Regions from separate parts of the Sporosarcina sp. Y1011 genome, predicted to be linked through region 1. Evidence: riboswitches for the same ligand, from Rfam matches in the RefSeq annotation. Region 1 holds a riboswitch; the other holds the start of a gene.
What was found. A riboswitch is a leader RNA that binds a small molecule or an ion and turns the genes downstream of it on or off. The one in region 1 is predicted to bind FMN.
Positions count from the first base shown of each region.

Region 2: another riboswitch for FMN. It lies ahead of AC25Y5_RS00835 (bifunctional diaminohydroxyphosphoribosylaminopyrimidine deaminase/5-amino-6-(5-phosphoribosylamino)uracil reductase RibD); the one in region 1 lies ahead of AC25Y5_RS12320 (ECF transporter S component).

Region 1 covers NZ_JBYHFP010000010.1:35,030-38,442, forward strand. The annotation lists gene AC25Y5_RS12310 (YpbB family protein) at 1-490, opposite strand, end outside; gene AC25Y5_RS12315 (ferredoxin) at 600-851, shown strand; gene AC25Y5_RS12320 (ECF transporter S component) at 1,098-1,679, opposite strand; FMN riboswitch at 2,001-2,131, opposite strand; gene AC25Y5_RS12325 (hypothetical protein) at 2,208-3,413, opposite strand, start outside; gene AC25Y5_RS12330 (RNA polymerase sigma factor SigX) at 3,403-3,413, opposite strand, start outside.
Region 2 covers NZ_JBYHFP010000001.1:160,929-164,341, forward strand. The annotation lists gene AC25Y5_RS00825 (methyl-accepting chemotaxis protein) at 1-903, shown strand, start outside; gene AC25Y5_RS00830 (OsmC family protein) at 969-1,412, shown strand; FMN riboswitch at 1,709-1,856, shown strand; gene AC25Y5_RS00835 (bifunctional diaminohydroxyphosphoribosylaminopyrimidine deaminase/5-amino-6-(5-phosphoribosylamino)uracil reductase RibD) at 1,916-2,458, shown strand; gene AC25Y5_RS00840 (RibD family protein) at 2,406-2,681, shown strand; gene ribE (riboflavin synthase) at 2,981-3,413, shown strand, end outside.

The DNA of each region.
Region 1 (3,413 bases):
CGCTAAGCAAGCGAGAAAACGCAGGATCGCCAATAGGCAAAGTATGTAAGAAAGATTTTACAAAGTGCTGGATATCGCGGTCTTTTTGAACTGGCATGAAAGACTTTTCACCTGCCTTAAAATTAGAGACCGTTTGAACTGTAAGCGATAACCTTCCAAAAAAAATCATTTCACGACCTCTATAGTCCCAACCGTTAAATTGGTAAGATTGAATTTTTGCAACTTTGGCATTTCCCTGTTCAGTCAACTTGACGTATGAATCATTCATGGTTAAAATAAGTTCTTGATCCGCCAATTGATGAGCAACTAAATTATACTCTTCTAACGACAATTTTGGTAAAATGCCAAAGAATTCTTTTAAGCCGTAATATTCGACATCCTGCAAAGTCTGACCCGATTTTTTGCCGCGTAATAGGTGAAAACCCGCATAGATTTTGCGTTCCCCATCTATTCTACTTATGATGGTTAATAGTATTGAAAATAGATTCATTTTGAATTCCTCCGATAAACAAACGTTTTTTGTTGAAAACTCTTGTCAACATCATTAGAATGGATTATGAAGTAAATTTTTTGTACGGAGAAAAGAGGAGAAAAAGACTATGCCTAAATATACAATCGTCGACCAAGATACATGCATCGCATGTGGGGCGTGTGGAGCAGCTGCTCCAGATATATACGATTATGATGACGAGGGGATTGCTTACGTTATCCTCGATGATAACACGGGTACAGCGGAAGTTCCAGAAGAACTAATGGAAGATTTGGAAGATGCTTTCGATGGCTGTCCAACCGATTCAATCAAGACTGCCGATGCACCATTTGATGGCGATGCGTTAAAATACGAAGATTAATTTCAAATTAGTAGTCGACATACACCAACCAGTATTACTAGCTCTGCGCCTCTCAGTTGACGTCGGAAATACCATACCGACCCAACTACACTAGATTACTCCACAAGCATGTCCTATGCAGTGTTGAACGCGCTGAACTCACCTTCAGGTCACTAAATTAATTAATACATAGAAAAGCCGTACCGGTAAAACTTCCCGGTACGGCTTTTCTCTATATATAGTAGTTTGACTCGTGACATTTGTAATTTAAGAAGCTAATTGTGACCGCTGTTGAGCAATCCATTTTTGCATACTATTGAAAAGTAGCAATGTAATAACCATTAGAATAACACCTTTGACAAGGTTAAATGGTAAGATTCCCAATACAATCATTGAGTACAATGCATCACCTGACATAGCCGGCATATTAAGGAAGTAACCGTACATTGGCAAGAACAATACATAGTTCAGGACGCTCATGCCGACTGCCATCGCAACTGTTCCAGCAATCAGACCGACCGTAAGGCCTTTAGCCGTCCGGAATTTATTGAAGATGAAATAGATAGGTAGTATAAAGAGTACTCCCGTTACAAAGTTTGCAAGTTCTCCTACAGGTACTCCAGTCGGGCTCCCTGACATGAACCAGTGCATAATATTTTTAAGCAATTCAACCGATATTCCAGCTACAGGTCCCATAGTCATGATTGCCAGAACGGCAGGAATCTCACTGAAATCAATTTTCAGGAATGCCGGTAATGCAGGTAACGGGAAGTTAAACTGCATCAAAACAGTTGAAATACTCCCTAGTATCGCGATCAAAATCATCTTACGTAATTTCTTGTTTGTCATTTGTTCCTCTCTCCTTTTGCGATTCACTTCAAAAGAGGAAAGGCCGTTCCATCCTATATATGTCGACAAAAAATCCCTAAAGCAAATAGGCTTTAAGGAGTTAAAAGGTACGTTTCGCTTCCGATACATGTCGCAATACGTCATCAGCTTCGCTCGTTCACATCAATATGTGTCTAACTTTAGGACACTCTGGTGTTCACTTACTTGCATCTATTGCTGCATTCATCTCGAAATCTTCACAAGTTAAAAGGAGAAAATATCCTATTTACCCATGATTAAACTAGCACCCTTTTTGTGGACAACACAAAAAGATGGCCGCACCTTCACCTTCTCCCATCCAGACTATACTGTCGGCTCCGGAATCACACCGGTATCAGCTGTTAAGCTCGCGGGCTTGGAAAAAAAGTTCCTTTACCGCCGGTCGGGAATTACACCCTGCCCCGAAGATGAATCAATATTATGTTACATTTCTATTGTATATATAAAAGAGTGCTTTGTAAACAGTTCAGTTTACAAAGCACTCTTTTTTCATTTCAAAATGAAAGGTAGCGGATTAGACCCAATCGGAACCGGTAAAGGTTGACTGAAGTTAAAACCGTTCCAATCTTCTTGAACTACATTTTCAAATTGAAGCTGTTCACCAAAGCTAGCGGCCGTTAACAGCATACCTTCAATCATCAACATTCCTTTTATTGGCTCAATCCCTTCCAAGTCCAGGGGTTTTGTGAATGTTACAACAGTCACTTCAGTTCCTTGATTTACTTCAAATTCGATAGCAGCTGGAATGACTGCCTGGAAAACATCATTTGGCTTTATTCTCATCTGTTGCAGCGCCTTTACGATAGATGGCTGCGGTTGCGAAAAGTTGGATGAAAGAAACTGCTGTCCATCTTCTTGCTCAAATAAGTAGTAATTAATGTGATTGATACCACTCTTTAACACCATTGGCGTACTGGGCTGCCCGACTTCGGAGAACACGACTGCCGATTCATCTTCGTGCTGAAATTGCATTTCTTTAAAACCGTAAAACGTATCCTGCAATGTATTGAAATACACTTCCATCGAAGCAGACGCCAAGTCATAGCCATGCCCCTTCGGAAGCCGGTGGATAAGGTCTAAATCATCCCGAATAAAAACACCTTCATAAGGATGATATGCAGTAAATCCGAGCGCTTCCTCGTCGATACGCACCGCATATTTTGTGTATAAATCATAACTTGTCGGATTCAAAGTCCCAAAATCCGCTTCGATTTGACTGTTTGGAATAACGAAAGAAACAGGAATGCTTGATGCCTGATCACCTACAAGTCCTATGTGGAATAATGTAGCATCTTCAAGATCTTCGGGATAGACAGCAAAATGATGCGTACCACTCTCCATTTCTGCCATCAAGGTAGAAGACTTTTCCATCTTTTCTTCAACGGTAGCCATGTTAGCCGATTCATCTCCTGCTGTAGAAGTGTCAAAGTCATCACTCTTCATCACAGCCGAGTCTGCACTTTCAGACTTCATTGCGCTGTCATCTCCCCGCAACATCGATGGGATTAGAAGCCCTACAACTAGCAGAGCGGCGATAGCTACCAATGCCGGCATCCACCTTAACGATCGCTTGCGACGGTGGTCACTCAGCCTTTCGTCCTGCTTAAGCCGTTCAAGAATTTTCGAATTTGAACGGTTATCCTCTATATCAGGCAAATCTCCGAGGAGATTTTCAATCTTGTTGCTATTCCATTT
Region 2 (3,413 bases), on a different contig from region 1:
CAATTAGCGCAGACCGGGAGTCACTTAAATGAGAATTCAAATACACTTCTAACGAAAAACGATTATTTAAAAGTTCAAGTTTCGGAGTTAGAGAAGATTGCATCGGAGACAGTTTCAGTTTCAGTATCTCAGCAACAAGCTTTTCAGCATATGAAAATGCAAATGGGTGTAATGTTCAATAAAATGGACGAAGTATTTCAAGTGGCAACAGTTACGGAGCAAGTCGTAAAAGCTGGAGAGGATTCGACAATCGAAGCTGCTAATAGTATGCATACCTTCTTTGATAGTATGAAAAGCGTCATTCAAACGATTGATGCTTTACAAAAAAAGTTCTTGTCTGTATCACAAGTTGTTACGACAATTGACAAAATTACGAACCAAACACGCATGCTTGCATTAAATGCGAAAATTGAAGCATCAAGAGCTGGAAATGCAGGAGCAGGTTTCATAGTAGTAGCGAACGAGGTACAACGTTTAGCGGAGCAATCTGCCAATGCAACAGAAGAAATAAAAGGAACGATTTCTGAAATGGAACAATCTGTTGATAATTCTACTGCTTACATAGAAAAAATGAAACAGAAAGCGACGGCTTTTGAGAGCATGACTTATGAAAATAGTGAGAATTTTAAAGAAGCTACAAATCATATTCGACTATTGGATCAAAAGTTGTTCATTATGAAAGAACAATTAGACTTATTGGAAAGCGGCCTACCCTTGTTGGAACAATCTACGCAACAAGTGGGAAATGTTTCAAAGAAAAATAAGAGTAATGCAGTGCTAATGATACAGGCGTTTCAGGAGCAAGTCGAAGCGATGCAAGAAGTTGAGAAAACGGGAGCAGAGCTATCCTTACTTTCAGATAAGCTATTGGAAAATGCCAATCAATTTAATACTACGAATTGAGACTGAAGTGTAAAATAGAATTGTACAGATGATTACAGCAACAAAATATAAGGGGGGCATACACGATGGCAGAACATCACTTTTATTTGAAAGCGGATTGGCCAGGTTTACGAAATGATATCGGAACGATTGACACGGGGAATTTGAAGACAACAGTGTCAATACCTCCTGAAATGGATGGTCCAGGAGTAGGTACAAACCCTGATGAAATGTTATTAGGAGCAGCCGCGACATGCTATATTATTACGCTCGCTGCGATGATGGAACGCAGTAAGCTTGAAAAGGAAGCGTTGACAATGGAGTCTGTGGGGATTGTCGATGTAACAAACGGTGTCATTACATACAAAAAGATTATACATAAACCCCAAATCGTTTTGAAACTGGATGCGACTGAAAAGGATGAAGCACTTGCTTATAAACTTGCGGAAAAGGCAGAAACATCCTGTATGATTAGCCGGGCGATAAAAGGAAATGTTGAAATTGAATTGAAAGCGAAAGTGGTAAAATAAAATCTTCATTCACAACAGGGGGTGCTGACTTTAGTCCAGAGGCACCACTCGAAGCTTAGATAGCATTAAACTTCAACGCATATCCTGGAAGTCCGTTGGTAAATTTGAAGAACTTGGCGTAAGTAGGAAGGTTTCAAAATTTGGTCTAGTTGTTCCGTAATACATTGATATCGATTCGATTGGAGACTTAAAAGAATAAGGACAATGATGACTGAGACTCAGTTCCGTTTTGAAACGAACTGAGTTTTTTTGTTTTTTTTATAAAAGTATGTTAACTTTAAATCGGTACGTATAAACAAACTCTTCGGGGCAAGGTGAAATTCCTTACCGACGGTGATCGAGCATAGCTCGTAAGTCCGTGACCCGTCCTTCTTCGTTTGGAAGGCGGTGGAGCTGGTGAAATTCCGGCACCGACAGTTACAGTCTGGATGGGAGAAGTGTTTTGGCTATACGTACTATGCTTGCAAGCTCTGCCCTTTCAAATAGTGAAAGGGGGAATGCAAATGAAACCTCAACATTATATGAGAGTTGCTCTTGAACTGGTGCGAACTGCACAGGGACAAGCCTCGCCGAATCTACTCGTCGGTGCTGTTTGTGCGAAAGACGGTCGGATATTAGGGACCGGTGCACATTTGCGAGCTAGACCTTATACAGAAGTGCAGGCACTGACGATGACAGGTTTGAATTCTGTTGGTGCAGATCTATACTTGGCACTAGAACAGTTTTTCCATAGTTGGAAAACACTTTCGTGTACAGAACTACTTAGGTCGTCAGGAATTCAACGTTTCTTTGTTGCGTCTTTCCATCCGAATCCTTCCGTCAATGGAACAGGAGTCGGGCTTCTTAAAGTAGCGAGAATCGATGTCATCTCCGGCATTTTACAACAAGAGGCAGAGCAGTCAAAACAAGCATTTTTGTATTTTAGCAAATACGGGACACCATACGACACCTTGAAAGCCGCCGCAACTCTTGACGGTAGACTTTCAACGCAAAATGGGGACAGCAAATGGATTACTTATTATCCATCACCTCCGCAATATCCATGATGCTATTTTGGTTGGCGTACAAACCGTACTTCACAATAACCCTTTCCTCACCACCCGTTTGCCCCATGGTGGAAAGAATCCAATTCGAACTATTTTAGAACGGTATCTCAGGACGCCCAAAACAGCTAATGTCGTAACTGACTGCGCTACAGAAACATTTTTTTCACACTCGATTCACCTGAGTCGGAACCTGCTTTTTCGAACATCCTCTCGATTCAATTGAAAGGATTTCGGAAAATGTACCTTTTTTGAATGTAATTTTAAATCGTCATGTAAAGATTATAAGCATGAAGTTGTTTGTCGAAGGCGACATCCGTTTCCTTTGCAGTTGCATCACTGAAGACTTGGCGGATGAACTGTATTTGTAACTGGCACCGAAATTGACTGGCAATAGGCATCTATTTTTGTGGACGACACGCAGAACTGGATAGCGGATGAGAATCACTCCGTTTTTTAGATGTGCAACAAATCGGAGACGATATCCGATTGAACGACAAGTTCCTGAAGGAGGATTGACTATAATTGTTTACTGGAATTATCGAAGAAATAGGAACAGTTTCAGCGGTCAGACCAGGATCGAATTCAATGCAACTATCAATTCGTTGCGCTAAAGTGCTGAGCGATGTTAAAAAAGGTGACAGTTTGTCAGTGAACGGTGTCTGTTTGACAGTATCTGACTTCTCAAGTAATCATTTTTCTGCCGACGTCATGCCTGAAACAGTCAAGGCGACAACGCTTCATGCATTGCGAACGGGGAGTCCCGTCAATCTTGAGCGTGCAATGGCGGCAGATGGTCGATTCGGTGGTCATATCGTCAGCGGACATGTTGATGGCACCGGAGAAGTCGTGTCAGTAAGACAAAAAGAAAATGCCATTTATGTTGAAATCAGTATCGCGCCTCAATTGTTGAAATATTTCATCCCGAAAGGTTCAGTAACAGTGGATGGGACTTCGC